DNA from 2 places in the Janibacter sp. UYMM211 genome. Region 1 is predicted to be linked to the other one. Evidence: predicted binding sites of a transcription regulator. Region 1 holds the regulator's gene; the other holds the start of a gene.

Evidence for each region. Region 1 encodes HrcA, which represses chaperone genes, less so after heat shock. Its sites were predicted from a motif close to TTNGCACTCGNNNNNNNCGAGTGCNAA; they were not measured.
Region 2: a site for HrcA is predicted at 3,157-3,183, ahead of groL (chaperonin GroEL). Genes of this name have one in related genera too.

The regions. Positions count from the first base shown of each region.
Region 1 is NZ_JBEPOY010000002.1:796,886-809,495, forward strand. It holds gene ABIB53_RS08925 (M48 family metallopeptidase) at 1-585, opposite strand, end outside; gene ABIB53_RS08930 (CPBP family intramembrane glutamic endopeptidase) at 635-1,429, opposite strand; gene lepA (translation elongation factor 4) at 1,535-3,382, shown strand; gene ABIB53_RS08940 (hotdog fold domain-containing protein) at 3,411-3,887, shown strand; gene ABIB53_RS08945 (tyrosine-protein phosphatase) at 3,909-4,667, opposite strand; gene ABIB53_RS08950 (SRPBCC family protein) at 4,736-5,182, opposite strand; gene hemW (radical SAM family heme chaperone HemW) at 5,268-6,524, shown strand; gene ABIB53_RS08960 (trimeric intracellular cation channel family protein) at 6,521-7,198, shown strand; gene fabG (3-oxoacyl-ACP reductase FabG) at 7,290-8,045, shown strand; gene ABIB53_RS08970 (DUF3097 domain-containing protein) at 8,147-9,025, opposite strand; gene hrcA (heat-inducible transcriptional repressor HrcA) at 9,193-10,224, shown strand; gene dnaJ (molecular chaperone DnaJ) at 10,278-11,399, shown strand; gene ABIB53_RS08985 (16S rRNA (uracil(1498)-N(3))-methyltransferase) at 11,404-12,147, shown strand; gene ABIB53_RS08990 (PhoH family protein) at 12,202-12,610, shown strand, end outside.
Region 2 is NZ_JBEPOY010000001.1:1,075,601-1,085,866, reverse strand. It holds gene ABIB53_RS05010 (pyridoxal phosphate-dependent decarboxylase family protein) at 4-1,380, shown strand; gene ABIB53_RS05005 (DUF3263 domain-containing protein) at 1,513-1,803, shown strand; gene ABIB53_RS05000 (hypothetical protein) at 1,892-2,344, shown strand; gene ABIB53_RS04995 (hypothetical protein) at 2,465-3,034, shown strand; gene groL (chaperonin GroEL) at 3,302-4,927, shown strand; gene ABIB53_RS04985 (potassium transporter Kup) at 5,079-6,998, shown strand; gene ABIB53_RS04980 (ABC transporter ATP-binding protein) at 7,148-7,897, shown strand; gene ABIB53_RS04975 (ABC transporter permease) at 7,894-10,266, shown strand, end outside.

The DNA.
Region 1 (12,610 bases):
CCCGGCGGCGATGTGGCCGAGCTCGTGGCCGATGATGAAGCGCAGCGAGTCCGGCTGACGCGCGCGCCCACCCACCTCGAAGAGGTCGGAGTACACGACGACGAAGCGGCGGAAGCCGTGCCCGGAGGCGAAGGCGTTGATGAGCCCGTTGCCCCCGACGACGTAGGCCCGCGGCGGCTCCTCGAGCCCGAAGGTCGCCGACGCCTCCACGAGGATCTCGTAGGCCTCGGGGTACTGCGTCGGGGTGATCTGCACGCCACGAAGGCGGATCTGCGCGAAGAGCAGGCCACGGGCGAACCACACGAGGACCGGGGCGAGCACGAGGATCACGGCGTAGGTGCTCGGCTCGCGCCGGTCACCGATCGCCTGCACGATCTCGAAGATCGCGAAACCCAGGTAGATCAGCGAGGCGACGACCGCCAGGACGAGGCAGAGGATCTCCAGCGGGTGGCGCACCCCGCGCCGCACCGCGAGACGCTGGCCGTGCCGGGGACCACGGGGGTCGGCGGGGCCGCGCGGCCGTCGTCCGGCGGGCGGGTAGGCGGCCGGGGGAGTCCCCGGCGCGGGTGGCCACTGCGAGCTCATCGGGATTCCCCTGTCGTCGGCGGCCGGTGTCAGGCCGCTCCGGGCAGGATCATCGCAGCCACCCCAGGTGGTCGCGGGCCAGGGTGTACCCCACGAAGGCGACGACGTCGAGCAGCGTGTGCGCGACGACGAGCGGGCCGACCCGTCGGGTGCGGGTGTAGAGCCAGCCGAAGAGCAGTCCCATGACGACGTTGCCGACGAAGCCGCCGAAGCCCTGGTAGAGGTGATAGCTGCCCCGGACGAGCGCGCTGACGACGATCACCCGCCACCGGCCCCACCCCGCCTGGGTCCACCGGGTGAAGAGGTAGCCGACCATGACGACCTCCTCGAGCACGGCGTTCTGCAGCGCGGCGAGGACGAGCACCGGCACGGCCCACCACACCGGCGCGAGGTCCGCGGCGGCCACCGTCGTGTTGATGCCGAGCGCCCGCGACCCGAGGTACCAGGCGAGCCCGGGGATGCCGACGGCAGCGGTGAGCAGGACGCCGCGCAGCAGGTCGCTGCCCGGGCGGCGCAGGTCGGCGCCGATCCGGTGCGGCGCGTCCCGGTCCTCCCGGGTGAGCAGGTGCAGAGCGAGCAGGGCGGGCACCACGCCGAGCCCGACGCCGACGAGCTGGTGGACGAGGTCGAGCCACGGCCGGTCGGGGTAGGCCGAGGAGTTCATCGTCGTCGTCACCCCCGACAGCCCGCCCTGGGTGAGCAGCGAGACGATGCGCAGGAGCGACCAGATGGCGCTCGCGCCGAGCGAGACGAGCAGGACGAGGGCGGTCTCCGCGAGGAGGGTGCGACGGCCGAAGGGGGAGGCGGGCACCCCGTCGACGGCGGGCTCGGCGGCTGCGGTCACGGGGGCGAGCCTAGGTCGCGTTCTCGTGGGTCGGCTGGGAGGTGCGATGATGAGCGCTGATCCATCGCCGCCCATCGACGAGGTTGAGTCTCCCCCGTGTCACCCATGGCCACGAAGGCGCTGCAGCCGCACGCGACCCCGCCGCAGCAGATCCGCAACTTCTGCATCATCGCCCACATCGACCACGGCAAGTCCACCCTGGCCGACCGCATGCTGCAGATCACCGGCGTCGTCGAGGCGCGGCAGATGCGCGCGCAGTACCTCGACCGCATGGACATCGAGCGTGAGCGCGGCATCACGATCAAGAGCCAGGCCGTGCGCATGCCCTGGGAGCTCGAGGGCCAGACCTACTGCCTCAACATGATCGACACCCCCGGGCACGTCGACTTCACCTACGAGGTCTCGCGCAGCCTCGCCGCGTGCGAGGGCGCGGTCCTGCTCGTCGACGCCGCGCAGGGCATCGAGGCGCAGACCCTGGCCAACCTCTACCTGGCCATGGAGAACGAGCTGACGATCATCCCGGTGCTCAACAAGATCGACCTGCCGGCCGCTCAGCCCGAGAAGTACGCCGCCGAGCTCGCCGGCCTCATCGGCTGCGACCCCGAGGACGTCCTCAAGGTCTCGGGCAAGACGGGCGAAGGGGTCGAGGCCCTCCTCGACCGCGTCGTCGGCGACCTGCCCGCACCGGTGGGCGACCCCGACGCCCCGGCCCGAGCGATGATCTTCGACTCCGTCTACGACACCTACCGCGGGGTCGTCACCTACGTCCGCGTCGTCGACGGCAACCTCAACCCCCGCGAGCGCATCGCGATGATGAGCACGAAGGCGACGCACGAGCTGCTGGAGATCGGCGTCATCAGCCCCGAGCCCAAGCCCTCGAACGGCCTGGGCGTCGGCGAGGTCGGCTACCTCATCACCGGGGTCAAGGACGTGCGCCAGTCCAAGGTCGGCGACACGGTGACGAACATGGCCAAGCCGGCCACCGACGCCATCGGCGGCTACAAGGACCCCAAGCCGATGGTCTTCTCCGGCCTGTACCCGATCGACGGCTCGGACTACCCGGACCTGCGCGACGCGCTCGACAAGCTCAAGCTCAACGACGCGGCGCTCGTCTACGAGCCGGAGACCTCCGCGGCCCTCGGCTTCGGCTTCCGTGTCGGCTTCCTCGGTCTGCTCCACCTCGAGATCGTCCGCGAGCGCCTCGAGCGCGAGTTCGACCTCGACCTCATCTCGACCCAGCCCAACGTCGTCTACCAGGTGACGATGGACGACGGCACCGAGATCGAGGTGACCAACCCCAGCGAGTTCCCGTACGGCAAGGTCGCCGAGGTCCGCGAGCCGGTGGTCAAGGCCACGATCCTCGCCCCGAGCGAGTTCATCGGGGCGATCATGGAGCTCTGCCAGGGCAAGCGCGGCCAGCTCGGTGGCATGGACTACCTCTCCGAGGACCGCGTCGAGATGCGCTACACCCTCCCGCTCGCGGAGATCGTCTTCGACTTCTTCGACCAGCTGAAGTCCAAGACCCGCGGCTACGCCTCGCTGGACTACCAGGAGGCCGGCGACCAGGCGGCCGACCTCGTCAAGGTCGACATCCTCCTCCAGGGCGAGGGCGTCGACGCCTTCAGCGCCGTCGTCCACAAGGACAAGGCGTACTCCTACGGCACGATGATGGCCGGCAAGCTCAAGGACCTCATCCCGCGCCAGCAGTTCGAGGTGCCGATCCAGGCCGCCATCGGCGCCCGGGTCATCGCCCGCGAGACGATCCGCGCGATCCGCAAGGACGTGCTCGCCAAGTGCTACGGCGGCGACATCTCGCGCAAGCGCAAGCTGCTCGAGAAGCAGAAGGCGGGCAAGAAGCGGATGAAGAACATCGGCAGCGTCGAGGTGCCGCCGGAGGCCTTCGTCGCCGCGCTGTCCTCCGACGAGCCGACGAAGGACAAGGCGAAGAAGTAGCCGCCGGGCGAGGACGTAGGGTGCCCCCGTGGCCCAGCAGACCTACGCCCTCTACCGACGCCTGACCCGCTACCCGGGAGGCACACGGCTCTTCTCGCTCGCGTACGCCCGGTTCGCCCCGTACTTCTGGACGGTGCGTCCGCAGGTGCGCGAGGTGCGTCCGCACCGGGCCGAGCTGACGATCAAGAACCGCCGCCGGGTGCACAACCACATCGGGACCCTGCACGCGATCGCCGTGTGCAACGGGCTCGAGGCGGCGATGGGTCTCGTCGCCGAGGCGACCTGCCCGGACCACCAGCGGTGGCTCCCGCGCGGCCTGCAGGTCGAGTACCTGCAGAAGTCGACGACCGACCTGCTGTGCGTCGCCGAGACCTCCCCCTCGGACTGGGAGCGCGAGGCCCCCTTCGACATCGACGTGCGGGTCAAGGCCGTGCGCACCGACGGCGTCGTCGTCGTGCAGGGCGTCATCCCGATCTACGTCTCGGACAAGCCCGCGAAGGGGTGACCCTCCCGGTCGTCGGGGCGCTCAGTCGCGCAGGCGGGCGGCCAGCCGCTCGACCTGCTCGGCGCTCCACCCCTGGTCGCGCAACCACGCCCGCGCCCCGCCGTGCTCCGCGACGGAGTCGAGCAGACCGGTGATGGCCTCCGGCACCGGCTCCTGCTCGCTCATCGGCCGGTCGCGCAGGCGGCTGTAGAAGCCGGTGCCCTGGAGCCGCTCGATGATCCGGGGCAGGCGCTCGGCGGTGAGCACGTAGTCGGCGACGATCTCCTCGTCGGGCACGCCCGCGACGGACAGGGCGAGCGCGACGATCGTGCCCGTGCGGTCCTTGCCCGCGGCGCAGTGCACGAGCGCCGCCCCCTTCGCGTCGGCGACCCGGCCGAGAGCCCCCGCGACTGAGTCGGGCCGGTGCTCGAGGTAGCCGCGGTAGTGGGCGCTCCAGTAGGAGGCGTCCTTGACCGGCTGCTCCTCCTCGCGCAGGACCATGAGGTCGCGCAGGTCACCGCCGACGGTGCGGAAGAAGGTGTGGTGGTGATGGGCGACCGCCGTGCGCCGCAGCGGACCCGGGCCGGTCTCGTCGAGCTCGTCGTGGGTGCGCAGGTCGACGACGTCGGTGACGCCGAGCACGTCGACGACGTGCGCCACGTCGCTCTCGGTGAGGTCCTGGAGGTTGTCGCTGCGGATGAGGCGGCGCTCGCGCAGCCGCCCGCCGTCCCGGGTCGGCAGGCCGCCCACGTCTCGCATGTTGACGACACCGTCGAGCTCGATCCAGCGGGGCTGCGTCATGCCGCCACCCTACGGGGGGAGCGCGCCGCGCCCTCACGCCGGCAGGCCGCCCCGGGGGGCGGCCGCGGCTAGCCCGTGGCCCGCCCCGCCCGCTCGGCGAGCAGGGCGAGACGGCGCAGCGCCTCGCGGTTGCGCAGCACGATGCCGAGCTGGCGCGCTGGTGAGGGCAGGAGGAGCGAGGGGCCGCTCTCGGCGTCCTCGCGCATCTCGACCCGGGTGCCCTGGGCCTGCGGGTGGAGGGTGATCTCGACGCGTGCCGCACCGAGGGGCATGGCACGAGCACGCAGGACGAGGCGGCGGCCGGGGTCGACCTCTCGCACGGACGTCTCGTCGTCGAGCAGCCAGGGCCAGCTGCCCACGGAGTGGTGGAGCCGGGCACCTGCTCCCGGCCACCCGGGGGTGACCGCCCGCATGCGTGACGCGCCGACGACCCAGCCCGGGTAGGTCCACCCGTCGGCCAGCACGGACCAGACGGCGTCCGGCCCGGCGGGTGTCCAGCGGCTGACCGTCCTCATCTGCCGACCGTAGGTCGCCCGGCCCGGGGTGCGGACCACCCGCAGGGGCGGGCGCGGGCGCGAGCACCGGCCGCGGTGGGGGACGATGGACCCCGTGCCACAGCTCCCCGACGGCGACCCCGCGCCCCGCGACGGCCGGCTGCCCGACGCCAGTGCCGAGGCGGTCGGGCGGCGCGCGCTCGCGATGTACGTCCACGTGCCCTTCTGCGCCGTGCGCTGCGGCTACTGCGACTTCAACACCTACACCGCCTCCGAGCTCGGCGGCCAGGACGGCCCGCCCGGGTCGAGCCGGGCCACCTTCGCCCAGGGCGCGCTGCGCGAGCTCGACCTCGCCCGCGACGTGCTCGGCTTGGCAGGTGCTGCGCCGGGTCCGGTGAGCACCGTCTTCCTGGGCGGGGGGACCCCGACCCTGCTGCCGTCGGCGGATCTCGTCGTCGTGCTCGACGGCATCCGCGAGCGCTTCGGGCTCGCTGCCGACGCCGAGGTGACGACCGAGGCGAACCCGGACTCGGTCACCCCTTCGTCCCTCGCCGAGCTCGCCCACGGCGGGGTCACCCGGGTCTCGGTCGGCATGCAGTCGGTCCGTCCCGGCGTGCTGAAGACCCTCGACCGCACACACGACCCCGAGGGCGTCGCCCGGGCCGTCGCGGGCGCGCGCGACGCGGGTCTAGCGGTGAGCCTCGACCTCATCTACGGCACCCCGGGGGAGACCCTCGAGGACTGGCGCGCCTCGCTCGAGGCCGCGCTCGCCCTCGAGCCCGACCACGTCTCGGCCTACGCCCTCACCGTCGAGGACGGCACGAGGCTCGCCGCGCGCGTGCGCCGCGGCGAGCTGCCCCTGCCGACCGGTGACGACGAGGCCGACAAGTACGAGCTCGCCGACGAGCTGCTCGCCGGCGCGGGCTACGACTGGTACGAGATCAGCAACTGGGCGCGCACGCCGCAGGACCGCTGCCGGCACAACCTCGCCTACTGGCGCGGCGACGACTGGTGGGGCGTCGGGCCCGGTGCCCACAGCCACGTCGCCGGCACGCGGTGGTGGAACGTCAAGCACCCCGCCGCGTGGGCCGGGCGCCTCGACGACGGCTCCTCGCCCGCGGCGGCCCGCGAGGTGCTCACCGACGCGCAGCGCGCCGACGAGGAGCTCCTCCTCGGGGTGCGGCTCGTCGACGGGGTCGCGACGAGCGCGCTCGAGCCCGGCGCCCGACGTGCCGTCGCGGGTCTCGTCGCGAGCGGCCTCGTCGACGGCCGGGCCGCGGTCGGCGGTCGCGTCGTGCTCACCCGCCGGGGCCGGCTGCTCGCCGACACCGTCGTGCACACGCTGCTCGGGGGAGCGGCGTGAGCGAGCAGCAGGAGCTCATCGCCCAGGTGCTGCGCAGCATCGACCTCCTCGGCGTGGTCACCAACGCCCTGCTCGGTGCGGCGGTGGCTCGCCAGTTCAACCTCGACCCCGTCGGCTTCGCGATCATCTCGATGATCTCGGCGCTGGGTGGCGGGGCGATCCGCGACGTGCTGCTCAACCAGACCCCGATCGCGCTCACCGACGGGGCCTATCTGGGGTGCGCGCTCGTCGCCTCAGGGCTGGCCTTCCTCGTGCGCTTCGAGGGGCGGCGGTGGCGTCAGGTCTTCCCCTACGTCGACGCGCTGGCGCTCGGGGCGTGGGCGGTCGCCGGCACGCAGAAGGCGCTCCTCACCGGCATCAGCCCGCTGCCCGCGGTCCTGCTCGGCGTGCTCACCGCGGTCGGCGGCGGGGCGGTGCGCGACGTCATGCTCGGCCAGGTGCCGAGCATCTTCCGCCGCTCCGAGCTCTACGCGACGGCCGCGCTCGCCGGCGCCCTGACCTACCTCGTCCTGCGCGAGGTCGTCGGGCCGTACTCCGCCCCCGGCGGGGTGCTCGTCGGTGCCGGGGTGTGCCTGCTGGCCCGCCGTCTGGGCTGGGTCCTGCCGACCGAGCCCGCCATCCTCGTCCCCCAGATCCGGGGCAAGGCGATCAACCGCTTCCGGCGGCGCGGCTGACCCCTTCGCCCGCGGTGTCTGTTATGCATAGGGCGCACCGTCGCCCCCGTGGCGTGGTGCACCCACCCACGACCAGGAGGACACCACGCCCATGAGCACCCAGCGCACCGCCGTCGTCACCGGAGCCGCCCGCGGCATCGGACGGGCCGTCGCCGTCCGTCTCGCGGCCGACGGGCACCAGGTCGCCGTCGTCGACCTCGACGAGAGCGCCTGCGCCGGCACCGTCGAGGAGATCACCGCGGCCGGCGGCCGGGCGATCGCCGTCGGCGCCGACGTCTCCGACGAGGCCCAGGTGGCCGCCGCCGTCGAGCGCATCGCCGCCGAGCTCGGCGCGCCGACCGTGCTCGTCAACAACGCGGGCATCATCCGGGACAACCTGCTCTTCAAGATGACCCTCGACGACTGGGACGCCGTCATGGGCGTGCACCTGCGCGGTGCCTTCCTCATGACCAAGGCGTGCCAGGCGTACATGACGCAGGAGAAGCACGGGCGCGTCGTCAACCTCTCGTCGACCTCGGCGCTGGGCAACCGCGGCCAGGCCAACTACGCGGCCGCCAAGGCCGGCATGCAGGGCTTCACCAAGACCCTCGCCATCGAGCTCGGCAAGTTCGGCGTCACCGCCAACGCCATCGCCCCGGGCTTCATCCAGACCGAGATGACGGCGGCCACCGCCGAGCGCGTCGGCGTCCCCTTCGAGGACTTCATCGCCTACTCGGCCAAGGAGATCCCCGTCCAGCGCGTCGGCCAGCCCGAGGACATCGCCGCGACGGCGTCTTTCCTGTGCTCCGACGAGGCCGGCTTCGTCTCGGGCCAGGTCATCTACGTCGCCGGGGGCCCGAGGGACTGACCCGAGTCACAAGATTCTCGGGTGACCCGAGAAACCCCGGCTTCGCATGAGTTTCTTACTCATGCGGACCCGGGGTTTATCGGGTCACCCGATAAACCGGCTCAGGCGTCAGGGGCGGTGACGAAGTCGATGAGCTCCTCGACTCGCCCCAGCAGCGAGGGCTCGAGGTCGGCGTAGCTGCGCACGGTGCCGAGGATCTGCTTCCACGCGCGGGCGATGTCGGCCTGGTCGTCGTGGGCCCAGCCGAGGTGGGCGCAGATCCCGCGCTTCCACTCCACGGAGCGGGGGATGGTCGGCCAGGCGTCCATCCCGAGACGCTGCGGTCGCACGGACTGCCAGACGTCGACGAAGGGGTGACCGAGGACGAGGACGTGGGGGGCGAAGGGGGAGATCCCCGACGCCTTCGCGACGATCCGCGATTCCTTGGAGCCGGGCACGAGGTGGTCGACGAGCACGCCCATCCGGCGCCCGGGCCCGGGCGCGAAGTCCCGGATCGCCCCGGCGAGGTCGTCGACGCCGTCGAGCATCTCGACGACGACTCCCTCGACGCGCAGGTCATGGCCCCACACCTTCTCGACGAGCTCGGCGTCGTGACGCCCCTCCACGAAGATCCGCGACCCGCGGGCGACGCGCGCGGTGCGGTCGGCGACGGCCACCGAGCCCGACGCGGTGCGGGCCGAGGCCTGCTGCTGCTGGGCCAGGGCGGCCCGTCCGGCCCCCTTCGGCGCGGTGAGGACGACCGGGGCGCCGTCGAGGTGGAAGCCCGGACCGAGGGGGAAGGCCTTGACCGCCCCGCGGCGGTCCTCGAGGTGCACGACGTGCATGCCGCCGGCCTTCTCGACCCGCACGACCGCGCCCACCCAGCCGGTCTCGACGTCCTCGACGACGAGGTCCGGGGTCGCCTCGACCTCGCGGCTGCGGGGCTTGCCCGCGCTGCGCCAGTCGCCGGACAGGACGTCGGATCCGTAGCGGTCGCTCACGTCGGGCGAGGCTAGTCGGCCGCGGCGCCCGTGCTCGCCGCAACACGCGTGCGCGATTGGGGAATGCCGTCCTCGCCCGTAGACTTGGCACTCAGTGCCCGAGAGTGCCAGGGCGGGGGAGCCCGCCTCGGCGGGCCGTACCGACCGGATGAGCGAAGGGAGAGCCCGTGAGCACCGAGCGACGCATGGCCGTCCTCTCCGCGATCGTCGAGGACTACGTCCACACGAGCGAGCCCGTCGGCTCGCGCGCGCTGCTCGAGCGCCACCAGCTCGGTGTGAGCGCCGCGACCGTCCGCAACGACATGGCCGCGCTCGAGGACGAGGGGCTCATCGTGGCCCCGCACACGAGCGCGGGCCGCATCCCGACGGACGCGGGCTACCGGACCTTCGTCGACCAGCTCTCGACGCTCAAGCCGATGTCGCGGGCCGAGCGGTCCGCGATCGCGCAGTTCCTCGAGGGTGCCGATGCCCTCGACGAGGTGCTCGACCGCACCGTGCGCCTCCTCGCGACCCTCACCCGGCAAGTCGCCGTCGTCCAGTACCCCTCGCTCACCCGCAGCACGGTGCGCCACGTCGAGCTCGTGCCGATGTCCTCGAGCCGGCTCATGGTCGTCGTCATCACCGGCAGCGGCCGGGTCGAGCAGCGGGTCATCACGACCGAGACCGACTACACGACGACCGCAGGTGCCGACGAGCTCGCGACCGCGCGCACCCAGATCAACGCCGTCGTCACCGAGCGCCGGCTCGGCGAGGCGGTCACCGCCCTGCGCACCCTCGACGACGACGAGCGCACCCGCTCCAGCCTCACCGACGGGGTGCTCGCCGCCATCGAGGAGGCCGCCCGCGAGGAGAGCGCGAGCCGCGTCACCCTCGCCGGCACGGCCAACCTGGCCCGGACCCCCTCGGACTTCCCGCTCACCCTCGAGCCCGTGCTCGACGCCCTCGAGCAGCACGTCGTGCTGCTCCGTCTGCTCGGCACCCAGGCCGAGCAGACCGGTGAGGTCGCCGTGCGCATCGGCAGCGAGAACCCCGTCTCGGGCCTGCAGACGACCTCGGTCGTCTCGACCGGCTACGGCGCCGGCGACGAGCTCGTCGGCCACGTCGGCGTGCTCGGCCCGACCCGGATGAACTACCCGGCGACGATCAGCCAGGTCCGGGCCGTCGCCACCTATCTCTCCCGGATCATCACGACCGGCTGACGCCGGGCACCCCCTTCGTCCCCCGACCCCTGATCGACAGGACCCCCACCGCTGTGAACGACTACTACGCCGACCTGGGCGTCGACCGCTCCGCCACGCCGGAGGAGATCAAGCGCTCCTACCGCAAGCTCGCCCGCAAGCTGCACCCGGACGTCAACCCCGGCGAGGAGGCCGAGGAGCAGTTCAAGCGTGTCAGCCAGGCCTACGACGTCCTCGGCGACGAGGACAAGCGCCGCCAGTACGACATGGGCTCCGACCCCTACGGCGGCGCGCACGAGGGCTTCGGCGCGGGCTTCTCCTTCAGCGACATCATGGAGCAGTTCTTCGGCCAGGCGGCCGGCGGCGGTCGCGGACCGCGTCCGCGCCAGACCCGCGGCCAGGACGGTCTCGTCGCCCTGTCCGTCGACCTCGAGACAGCGGTCTTCGGCGGCACACAGGACCTGACGATCGACACCGCCGAGCGCTGCAGCACGTGCTCGGGCGACGGCGCCCAGCCCGGCACGAGCCGTAAGGTCTGCGAGGTGTGCGGCGGTCGCGGCGAGGTCCAGATGGTCCAGCGCAGCTTCCTCGGCCAGGTCATGACGTCGCGCCCGTGCGCGGCCTGCCAGGGCTTCGGCGAGGTCATCCCGCACCCCTGCCACGAGTGCTCCGGCCAGGGCCGCGTGCGCACCCGCCGCACGATGAGCATCCGCATCCCCGCGGGCGTCGACACCGGCACGCGCATCCACCTCTCCGGCGAGGGCGAGGTCGGCATCGGCGGTGGCCCCGCCGGCGACCTCTTCGTCGAGCTGCGCGTCACCCCGCACCCGACCTTCACGCGTCAGGGCGACGACCTGCACGCCTCCGTCCAGCTGCCGATGACGGCCGCCGCGCTCGGCACGACGCTCAACTTCGCGACCTTCGACGGCGACCGCCAGGTCGAGATCGCCCGGGGCACGCAGCCCGGCGACACGATCGTCCTCGAGGGGCTCGGCGTCACCCACCTGCGCGGCAGCGGCCGCGGCGACCTCGTCATCCACGCCGACGTGCGCACCCCCACTCGCCTGGACGCCGAGCAGGAGCAGCTGCTGCGCGACCTCGCCGTCGCCCGCGAGGAGACCGAGCCGAGCGGCCAGCTCGCCGACGTCGACTCCGGCTTCATGGGCAAGCTGCGCCACGCCTTCAAGGGCCGCTGAGCCGATGACCGCGCCGCTCTTCCACGTCGAGCGGGGGAGCCTGCAGGACCTGGCCCCCGGCGCGCACGTCAGCGTCGGCGGCGCCGAGGCCAGGCACGCGGTCTCGGTGCGCCGGATCGCCCCGGGCGAGCAGGTCATCGTCGCCGACGGCGCCGGCCAGGCGGTCCTCGGCACGGTCGAGGCGGCCGACGCCGCCGAGCTCGTCGTGCGCGTCGAGGCCCGCCGGGACGAGCCGCAACCGAGCCCTCGCCTCGTCCTCGTCCAGGCCCTGGCGAAGGGGGGCCGCGACGAGGACGCCGTCGAGGCCGCCACCGAGCTCGGCGTCGACGAGGTCGTGCCGTGGGAGTCCGAGCGCGCGATCGTGCGCTGGCGGGGCCCGAAGGTCGCCAAGTCGCACCAGAAGTGGGTCAACGTCGTCACGGCCGCGGCCAAGCAGTCCCGTCGCGCCCGCACCCCCGAGGTGGCCCAGCCCATCTCGACCAAGCAGCTCCTCGCCCGCGTCGAGCAGGGTGCCGTCGCGCTGGTCCTCCACGAGGACGCGGCGACCCCGCTCGCCGCCGTCGAGCTGCCGGCCGACGGCGACGTGCTGCTCCTCGTCGGTCCCGAGGGTGGGATCAGCCCGGTCGAGGTCGACCAGCTCGTCGCCGCCGGCGCCACCCCCGTGCGGCTCGGGCCGGGCGTGCTGCGCGCCTCGACCGCCGGACCGGCCGCGATCGCGGTGCTCAGCGCCCGCTCGCGGTGGCGCTGACCCGGTCCCGCTCGAGCCCACCCGCACTGCCCGCCCCCGTAGACTGCAGGCCTGATGACTGACGACTCTCGTCCCGACCTCTCCGCCCTCGACTCCCTGCCCGACGCCGCGCCCGCCCCCGACACGCTCGGGGAGCGCACCGTCGACGAGGTGATCGTCCTGCCCGACTCGGTCACCCCCGTGGCCCTGCTCGGCCCGCGCGACGAGCTGCTGCGCACGATGGAGCGCCAGTTCCCCCGCACCGAGATCCTCGTGCGGGGCAACGAGTTCCGGATCTCCGGCCCGAAGAAGGACGTCGACGTCGTCGACGCCCTGCTCGGCGAGCTCGTCGAGATCGTCCGTGCGGGGCAGCCGCTCAACCGCGACGCCGTCGAGCGCTCGATCTCGATGCTGCGTGGCGCGAGCCGTCAGCGCCCCGCCGACGTCCTCACGCAGAACATCGTGAGCAACCGCGGGCGCACGA
Region 2 (10,266 bases), on a different contig from region 1:
CCCATGCATGGCCAGACTGACGCGACCATCGAGCGGCTGGGCCGCCAGGTCCTCGAGTACGCCGAGGGGCGGCTCAAGCTCGACCCGGTGCCGCTCGACTACACGCTGACCCCCGAGGAGCTCCTCGACCGGGCCGGCCAGACAGTGACCCCGGACGGGCTCGGGGGCGAGCGGGCGATGGACATCTTCGCCGAGGTGCTCGCCCCGGCCTGCCTGTCGGTCGACCACCCCCGCTACCTCTCCTTCATCCCGTGCGCCCCGAGCGACGCGGCCGCGATGTTCGACCTCGTCGTCGGCGCCTCCTCGGTCTACGCCGGGTCCTGGCTCGAGGGCTCGGGCGCGGTCTTCGCCGAGAATCAGGCGCTGCGCTGGATCGCCGACCTCGCCGGCCTGCCGCCGCAGGCGGGCGGTGCCTTCGTGCCCGGCGGCACCATCGGCAACCTCTCCGCGCTCGTCGCGGCGCGGCACAGCGCCCGGGCCCGGGCCGCGAGCGCGACCTCCGAGGGCTCGCCGACCCTGCGCCCGTGGCGAGTGGCCGCGACCGCCGGTGCGCACTCCTCGATCCAGTCGGCGTGCGACGTCATGGACGCCGAGCTCGTCACCGTCGAGCCCGACGCCGACCTGCGGCTCACCGGTCCCGCCCTGCGCGAGGTGCTCGAGCGCGAGGGGCCCGAGAGCTTCTTCGCCGTCGTCGCCACGGCCGGCACGACGAACTTCGGCGTCGTCGACGACCTCGAGGCCGTCGCCCAGGTCTGCGCCGACCTCGGCATCTGGTTCCACGTCGACGGGGCCTATGGCGGCGCGGGTCTCGCGGCCCCGAGCGTGCGCCACCTCTTCGCCGGCGTCGAGCGGGCCGACTCCTTCATCGTCGACCCCCACAAGTGGCTCTTCGCCCCCTTCGACTGCTGCGCCCTGCTCTACCGGGACCCGCTCCTGGCCCGGGCGGCGCACACCCAGAAGGCCGGCTACCTCGACATCCTCACGGAGGCGCCGGACTGGAACCCCACCGACTACTCCGTCGGGCTCACCCGGCGTGCTCGCGGGCTGCCGCTGTGGTTCAGCCTCGCGACGCACGGCACCCGGGCGTACACCGACGCCGTCGAGCGCACGCTCGAGGTGGCCCGGCACGCCGAGCGCGAGATCGCCGCCCGGCCCGAGCTCGAGCTCGTGCGGCACCGCGACCTGTCGGTCGTCGTCTTCCGTCGTCTGGGCTGGAAGCCCGCCGACTACCAGGCCTGGTCGGACCGGATGCTCGGCGACGAGTTCGCCTTCGTCGTCCCGACGACCCACGCCGGCGAGACGCTCGCCCGCTTCGCGATCGTCAACCCGCAGACGACCGAGGACGACATCGACGCCATCCTCGACACGATGCGCGAGTGACCGCCGGGGCTCGTGTGACGAGTGAGCACGGCTGGTGAGACGGTGTCCAGCCGCCACGCCGGACGAATGACATGCGTGTCATTCGCGCGATAGGCTGCGCGGGCAGTCCCCGCCGTCCACGAGAGGTCACCCGTGACACCCGCCTCCCAGCAGCAGACGCAGAGCCCGTCGGCGCAGCTGAGCGACCGCGACCGCGAGATCCTCGCCTTCGAGCGCCAGTGGTGGACCTACCAGGGCGCCAAGGAGCAGATGATCAAGGAGCTCTTCGACATGAGCTCCACGCGCTACTACCAGGTGCTCAACGCGCTCATCAACAACCCGGCGGCGCTCGCCGAGGACCCGATGCTCGTCAAGCGGCTGCGGCGCATGCGCCAGGCCCGCCAGCGCAGCCGCAGCGCGCGCCGGCTCGGCTTCGACGCCTGAGCCGACCACCGGCCACGACCGCCGACGAAGGGGGACCCACGGGTCCCCCTTCGCGCTGCCCAGCCCGCGCGTGCGGCAGGGTGGGGGCATGAGCGAGCTGGACTGGAGCACGACGCAGGGCCTCGCGGCGATCAAGGAGCACCTCGCCGGCGAGATCGACGGCTGGCGCGAGCCGGTGACCTTCGCGGTCGCGCTCAGCCCCGCGACCTCGGACCCCGAGTGGGAGATCGGCCACCTCAACCCCGTCGGCGGGCGTCACGGCCTGGCCGCCGTCGTCCTCGCGACGGTCATCGGGCACGACGGCTCGACGGCCACCGTGCCGCTGACGACCGCTCACCTCGACGCTGCGATCACCTCGCTCGAGCCGGCGCAGGCCTGCACCGAGGTCGAGCACCCGAACCTCGCCGACTGGCGTCGGGTGCGCGCCGAGCTCGAGGGCAACCCCGGGCGCGAGGTCGTCGCCGTCTTCGTCGCCGACCTCGCCGACCCCGTGACGAGCGAGGCCGATGGCGAGATGCGGGCGGCGCTCGAGCGCGCCTGAGGCCACCGCGTGCCGGCCGTCACGGCCGTGACGCACCCGTGACCAACCGGTCCTCGACCTGCCGCGTCCTGGTCTACGAGGGAGCGAGATACGCTCTCCGACCAGACAGGGGACCAGATCATGAAGACGCAGCTCGCCGCCATCGCCGTCGGCGTCACCGCTCTCACCGCCCTCCCGGCGGCCTCGGCCACCGCGCAGCAGCACGCCTCCGGTGAGGTCGTCGCCGAGCACGTGAGCGTGCAGACCGTCCTCGACGGTGCGATGGGCCCGGTCATCAAGGGCAACCAGCACCGCCTGCGCCTCGTCACCGACATCGAGGGGATGTCGGACCCCCGGCACGCCGCGAAGATCCAGTCCTACTACTGCCCCTCCGGCGCCCGGATCACGAACAGCTGGACCTCGAGCCGCTGCGTCTACCGGGGCACGACCTTCCTCACCTACGACCGCTCCGACTACCGCGTGAGCAGCACGATGCGCTCGGCGCGGGTCGTGGGGCTCGTCCAGACCGAGAAGACCTCGCTCGTCGCCGACCTCACGCTGCGCGCGTACGGCGACGAGGAGGTCGGGGGCTGGTACCCCGGGTCGGTCACCCGGTCGGTGGAGGCGACGGTCTCCGGAGAGCTGCAGGGCGCGACGGTCCGCTACGAGGAGCGCAAGGGCTCGGGCATCCACCGGCACGAGCGCGCCTGACCTGGACGCACGACGACGGGGTGGTCCGCAGGGGGCGGGCCGCCCCGTCGTCATGCACCGGGGCGCGTCTCGCGGGCCTCGACGGCGTTTGCACTCGACGGTCGAGAGTGCCAATATCGGCATTAGCACTCTCCTCGTGAGAGTGACAGAACCGACCGGTGCAGGTGAGGTCCTCGACGTCGCGGCGACGTGAGCCGTGCGAAGGGGTCCGTCCGTCGCGGGCACCTCCCGGTCACCACCAACCAACTCGTGTGGAGGACCACCCGAATGGCAAAGCTCATCGCCTTCGACGAAGAGGCCCGCCGCGGTCTCGAGCGGGGTATGAACACCCTCGCCGACGCCGTCAAGGTCACCCTCGGCCCCAAGGGCCGCAACGTCGTCCTCGAGAAGAAGTGGGGCGCCCCCACGATCACCAACGACGGCGTCTCGATCGCCAAGGAGATCGAGCTCGACGACCCGTACGAGAAGATCGGCGCCGAGCTCGTCAAGGAGGTCGCGAAGAAGACCGACGACGTCGCCGGTGACGGCACGACGACGGCCACCGTCCTCGCCCAGGCCCTCGTGCGCGAGGGTCTGCGCAACGTCGCCGCCGGGGCCAACCCGATGGCGCTCAAGCGCGGCATCGAGAAGGCCACCTCGGCCGTCTCGGACCAGCTCCTGTCGATGGCCAAGGACATCGAGACCAAGGAGCAGATCGCGGCCACCGCCTCGATCTCCGCCGCCGACCCCGAGATCGGGTCCAAGATCGCCGAGGCGATGGACAAGGTCGGCAAGGAAGGCGTCATCACCGTCGAGGAGAGCAACACCTTCGGTCTCGAGCTCGAGCTCACCGAGGGCATGCGCTTCGACAAGGGCTACATCTCGGGCTACTTCGTCACCGACACCGAGCGCATGGAGACCGTGCTCGAGGACCCCTACGTCCTCATCGCCAACTCCAAGATCGGCTCGATCAAGGACCTGCTGCCGCTGCTCGAGAAGGTCATGCAGTCGGGCAAGCCGCTGCTCATCATCGCCGAGGACGTCGAGGGCGAGGCCCTGTCGACGCTCGTCGTCAACAAGATCCGCGGCACCTTCAAGTCCGTCGCCGTCAAGGCCCCGGGCTTCGGCGACCGTCGCAAGGCCATGCTCGCCGACATCGCCATCCTCACCGGTGGCCAGGTCATCTCCGAGGAGGTCGGCCTCAAGCTCGACACCGCCGAGCTCGACCTGCTCGGCCGTGCGCGCAAGGTCGTCGTCACCAAGGACGAGACGACGATCGTCGAGGGCGCGGGCGACCAGGACCAGATCGCCGGTCGGGTCAACCAGATCAAGGCCGAGATCGAGAACTCCGACTCGGACTACGACCGCGAGAAGCTCCAGGAGCGCCTCGCCAAGCTCGCCGGCGGCGTCGCCGTCATCAAGGCGGGCGCGGCCACCGAGGTCGAGCTCAAGGAGCGCAAGCACCGCATCGAGGACGCCGTGCGCAACGCCAAGGCTGCCGTCGAGGAGGGGATCGTCGCCGGTGGTGGCGTCGCCCTGCTCCAGGCGACCGAGGCCGCCTTCGCGGGTCTGTCCCTCGAGGGTGACGAGGCCACCGGCGCGAACATCGTGCGCGTCGCCGCCTCCGCCCCGCTCAAGCAGATCGCGGTCAACGCCGGTCTCGAGGGCGGCGTCGTCTCCGAGAAGGTCGCCAACCTGCCCTCCGGTCACGGCCTCAACGCCGCGACCGGCGAGTACGTCGACCTCATCGCCGCGGGCATCATCGACCCGGCGAAGGTGACCCGCAGCGCGCTGCAGAACGCCGCCTCCATCGCGGCGCTCTTCCTCACCACCGAGGCCGTCGTCGCCGACAAGCCCGAGAAGGCCGCCCCGGCGATGCCGGGTGGCGACGAGATGGGTGGGATGGGCTTCTGATCGAGCCCCCCTCCTCGCTGGTCGAGGTGCGACGAGCTCTGCGAGGAGCCTCGAGACCACCGACACCGCACCACCGCTGACGAAGGGGTGGACCTCCCAGATCTGGGGGGTCCACCCCTTCGTCGTCCCGGCAGGCGTACTGTCCTCCTCCGTGACCTCAGCACCTGGTGCCGTCGAGCGCGACGGCAGCACACATCACGGGGGCGCCGCCGGGCTCGTCCTGGCCGCCCTCGGCGTCGTCTTCGGCGACATCGGCACGAGCCCCCTGTACGCCCTGCGCACCGTCTTCGCCCTCGACGGGGGCATCGTCGGCGCCTCGCAGGAGGACGTCTTCGGCGTCGTGTCGATGATCTTCTGGTCGGTGACGCTCGTCGTCTCGATCAAGTACCTCGGCTTCATCCTGCGGGCCGACAACGACGGAGAGGGCGGCATCATGTCGCTCGCCCACCTCACCCGCCGCAGCGTGCGCCCCGGGGGTCGCCGCTTCGCCCTGGCGATGATCCTCGGCGTCTTCGGCGGCTCGCTCTTCTTCGGCGACAGCCTCATCACCCCGGCGATCTCGGTGCTCTCGGCCGTCGAGGGCCTGCGCGTCGCCGCACCGGCCCTGTCGGACTACATCGTGCCCATCGCCGCGGTGATCGTCGTCGTCGTCTTCAGCGTCCAGCGCTTCGGCACCCACAGCGTCGGGCGCTTCTTCGGCCCGGTCATGGTCGTGTGGTTCCTCACCCTCGGCGGGCTCGGGCTGTGGCACGTCGTCCAGGACCCCGAGGTCCTCCTCGCGCTCTCGCCCCACCACGCGGCCCTCTTCGTCCTCGACCGCCCCTTCGTCGCCTTCGTCGCGATGGGCGCGGTCGTCCTCGCGATCACCGGTGCCGAGGCCCTCTACGCCGACATGGGGCACTTCGGGCGGCCCCCAATCGCTCGTGCGTGGTTCTTCCTCGTCTTCCCGTGCCTCACCCTCAACTACCTCGGGCAGGCCCAGCTGGTCATGCAGGACAGCCACGAGACGGCCAACCCCTTCTTCCACCTCGCGCCGGGCTGGGCCCAGCTGCCGCTCGTCGTCCTCGCGACGCTGGCGACCATCATCGCCAGCCAGGCGGTGATCTCCGGGGCCTTCTCCGTCGCCCGCCAGGCCGAGCGGCTCGGCTTCTTCCCCCGCCTCACCGTGCGCCAGACGAGCGAGAGCTCGGGCGGGCAGATCTACGTGCCGTCGGTGAACTGGCTGCTCTTCGCCGGCGTCATGATCCTCATGGTGACCTTCCGCGACTCCGAGCGCCTCGCGACGGCGTACGGCGTCGCCGTCACCCTCGACCTGCTGCTCACGACCTCGCTCTTCAGCGTCTACGCCGTCGCGGCGCTGCGCTGGTCGACCCCGAAGGTCGTCCTCTTCGCCGGGGTCTTCGGCACCGTCGAGCTGCTCTTCTTCAGCGCCAACATCGCCAAGGTCCTGCACGGCGGGTGGCTGCCGCTGCTCGTCGCGTGCACCCTCGCGACGGTGATGACGACGTGGGGTCGCGGCCGCGAGCTCGTCACCACCCGCCGCGAGAAGCTCGAGATGCCGCTGAGCACCTTCCTCGACGAGGTCGCGACGAGCACGAAGATCCTGCGCGTGCCCGGCACGGCTGTCTTCCTCCACCCCAACGCCGAGACGACCCCGCTCGCGCTGCGCGAGAACCTCCAGCACAACCACGTCCTGCACGACGAGGTCGTCATCGTCACGACGCAGTCCCTCAACGTCCCCTTCGTCCCCGACTCCGAGCGGGTCGTCGTCGACGACCTCGGCAACCCCTACGACCACGTGAGCCACGTCCTGCTGCGCTACGGCTTCAGCCAGGAGCCCGACATCCCCGCCGGGCTGGCGATCGCGCGGGACGAGGGCCTCGACATCGACCTCGACGGCACGACGTACTTCCTCTCGCGGATCACCGTGCACCAGAGCCAGCGGCCCGGGATGCACCCGTGGCGCAAGCGTCTCTTCATCGCGCTCGCGCACAACGCCGCCGACCCCACCGACTACTTCAACCTGCCGCTCGGCCGCACGATCACCATGGGGGCTCAGGTCAAGCTCTAGGAGCGGGCGAAGGGGGATCCCCCCGTCGTCGCTCGGCTCGCCCCCGGGTCGACCCACCGGGACGCCCCGGGCGGTGCGTGACAGATGACATGGTCGGTGCCGCAGGGGTGCCCCCTAGGCTCGTCAGGCCACCGAGGAGGGGACCACCCATGACGACCGATGTCGCCGCGAGCACGACCGAGCTGACGAAGACCTATGGCCGGGGAGACGCCACCGTCGTCGCCCTCGACCGCGTGAGCATCGAGGTGACCGCGGGGCAGTTCACCGCGATCATGGGCCCGTCCGGCTCGGGCAAGTCCACCCTCATGCACTGCCTCGCCGGGCTGGACTCGGTGACGTCGGGGCAGGTGCGGATCGGCGACGTCGAGATCACCGGGCTCGGCGACAAGGCCCTCACCCGGCTGCGGCGCGACAGCGTCGGCTTCGTCTTCCAGGCCTTCAACCTCGTGCCGACGCTCTCGGCCCGCGAGAACATCCTGCTGCCGATGACGATCGCCGGGCGCAAGCCCGACCAGGAGTGGTTCGACCACGTCGTGCGCACCGTCGGGCTCGAGGACCGTCTCGGCCACCGCCCCTCCGAGCTGTCCGGCGGTCAGCAGCAGCGCGTCGCGTGCGCGCGGGCGCTCGTCAGCCGGCCGCAGATCATCTTCGCCGACGAGCCGACCGGCAACCTCGACTCGACGAGCTCGGCCGAGGTCCTCGCCTTCCTGCGTCGCAGCGTCGACGACTTCGGGCAGACCATCGTCATGGTCACCCACGACCCCGTCGCCGCGAGCCACACCGACCGGGTGCTCATCCTCAGCGACGGCCGGGTCGTCGACGAGGTGTGGCAGCCGACGCGGGAGTCGGTGCTCGACGCGATGATGGCGCTCTCGGCGCGCACGGGGACCCAGGGATGATCCGCGCGGCCCTGACGTCGCTGCTCGCGCGCAAGCTGCGGCTGCTCCTCTCGGCCGTCGCCGTCGTCCTCGGCGTCGGCTTCGTCGCGGGCTCGCTCATCTTCACCGACACCCTCGGCCGGGCCTTCGAGGGCATCACCGAGGGCACCGTCGGCGACGTCGTCGTCGCCGCGTCCGACTCCGGCGAGGGCTTCTCCACCGCGACGATCAGCGCGGCCGAGGTGGCCCGCTTCGAGGACCTCGACGGGGTCGCACGCGTCGACGGCAACGTCGAGGCCTTCGGCGTCTTCGTCGTGGGCGAGAACGGCAACGTCGTCGGCGGGCAGGGGGCGCCGGCGCTCGCCTTCAACCACAACGACGCGCCGAACCAGCTGGGTCGTCAGGTCGTCACCTACGACCAGGGTCGCCCGCCGGAGCGCGAGGGCGAGGTCGCCATCGACGCGCAGACCGCCGAGCGCGCGGGGCTGAGCCTCGGCGACGACGTCGAGATGGTCACCGCCGGTCAGTACCCGCAGATCGACGCCAGGCTCGTCGGCATCCTCGAGTTCGGCGAAGGGGGAGTCGTCGGCGCCTCGATCTCGGTCTTCGACACCAAGAGCGCCCAGAAGTACTTCCTCGACGGCAAGGACGTCTACAGCTCGGTGTGGCTGACGACGACCGACGACGCCGCTCCCGCCGACGTCGCGAAGGAGGCCGCCGCGATCACCCCGAAGGGGTACACCGCCGAGACCGGCGCCGCCGTCGCCGAGCGGACGGCGACGCAGGTGCAGGAGGCGCTGGGCTTCATCACGACCTTCCTGCTCGTCTTCGCCGGCATCGCCCTGCTCGTCGGCTCCTTCATCATCGTCAACACCTTCTCGATCCTCGTCGCCCAGCGCGGGCGCGAGCTGGCCCTGCTCCGCGCGATCGGGGCGAGCCGGGGCCAGATCACCCGCTCGGTGATGATCGAGGCGCTCGTCGTGGGCCTCGTCGGGTCCACCGTCGGCCTCGTCGTCGGCGTGCTCCTCGCCCTGGGCATCCAGGGGCTCTTCTCGCTCCTCGGTCTCGACCTCAGCGGGTCCGGGCTGATCTTCGCGCCGCGGACGGTCGTCGCGGCGTACGCCGTCGGGGTCCTCGTCACGGTCCTCGCCGCCTACGTCCCGGCCCGCCGGGCCGGCTCGGTCGCACCGGTCGAGGCGATGCGCGAGCAGACGAGCGAGTCGACCCGTACGCGACCCGTGCGTCTGGCCCTCGAGGTCGCGGTGCTCGTGCTCGGTGTCGCCGCCTTCCTCGCCGGGCTCTTCGTCGTCGACACCGACGAGCTCGTCTGGGTGGGGCTCGGCACGGTCGGGATGCTCCTCGGCCTGGCCTTCCTCTCCCCGCTCGTCGGGCGCCCGCTCATCCGCGCGCTCGGCTGGGTCTACCGCCGGGTCTTCGGCCCGATCGGGCACATGGCGGAGCAGAACGCCATCCGCAACCCCGGCCGCACCGCGGCGACGGCCTCGGCCCTGATGATCGGGATGACCCTCGTCGCGCTCATGGGCGTGCTCGCCTCGAGCACGAAGGCCACGGTCGACCAGCAGATCGCCGACAGCTTCCGTGCCGACTACGTGCTCTCCAACGCCGTCAACCAGCCCTTCTCGCACACCCTCACCACCGAGGCGGCGGAGGTGCCGGGCGTCGCCGAGGTCTCGTCGGTGCGCTACGCGCCGCTCGAGGTCGACGGGGAGCGGCGCTTCGTCCAGGCCGTCGACCCGGCCACCGTCGAGCGCATCCAGACCATCGACATCCAGCGCGGCGACGCGGACCTGTCGGGCTCGACCGTGCTGATCTCGGCGACCCGGGCCGGAGACCTGCAGCCCGGCGACCCCGTGACGGTCAGCCTCGGCGGGCAGTCCCGCGAGCTCACGGTGTCGGGCATCTACGCCAACCCGGGCAGCCAGCCCGACGTCCTCGTCAGCCTCGACACCCTCTCCGCCCTCGGGGCGCCCGAGGCGGACAGCTCGACCTTCGTCTTCCTCGAGGACGGGGCCGACCGGGCGCAGGTCGTCAGCGGTCTCGAGCAGATCATCTCGGGCCAGCCCCTCGTCTCGCTCAAGGACCAGGCCGACTACGCCGCGGAGCAGCGGGCGAGCATCGACCAGGTGCTCTTCCTCATCTACGGCCTGCTCGCCATGGCGATCGTCATCGCGGTCTTCGGGATCATCAACACGCTGAGCCTGTCGGTGCTCGAGCGCACCCGCGAGATCGGCCTGCTGCGCGCCGTCGGGCTCTCGCGCGGCCAGCTGCGCCGCATGGTGCGCCTCGAGTCGGTCGTCATCGCCCTGCTCGGCGCGATCCTCGGGATCGTGCTCGGCGTCGTCGCCGGGGTCGCGATCCAGCGCTCGCTC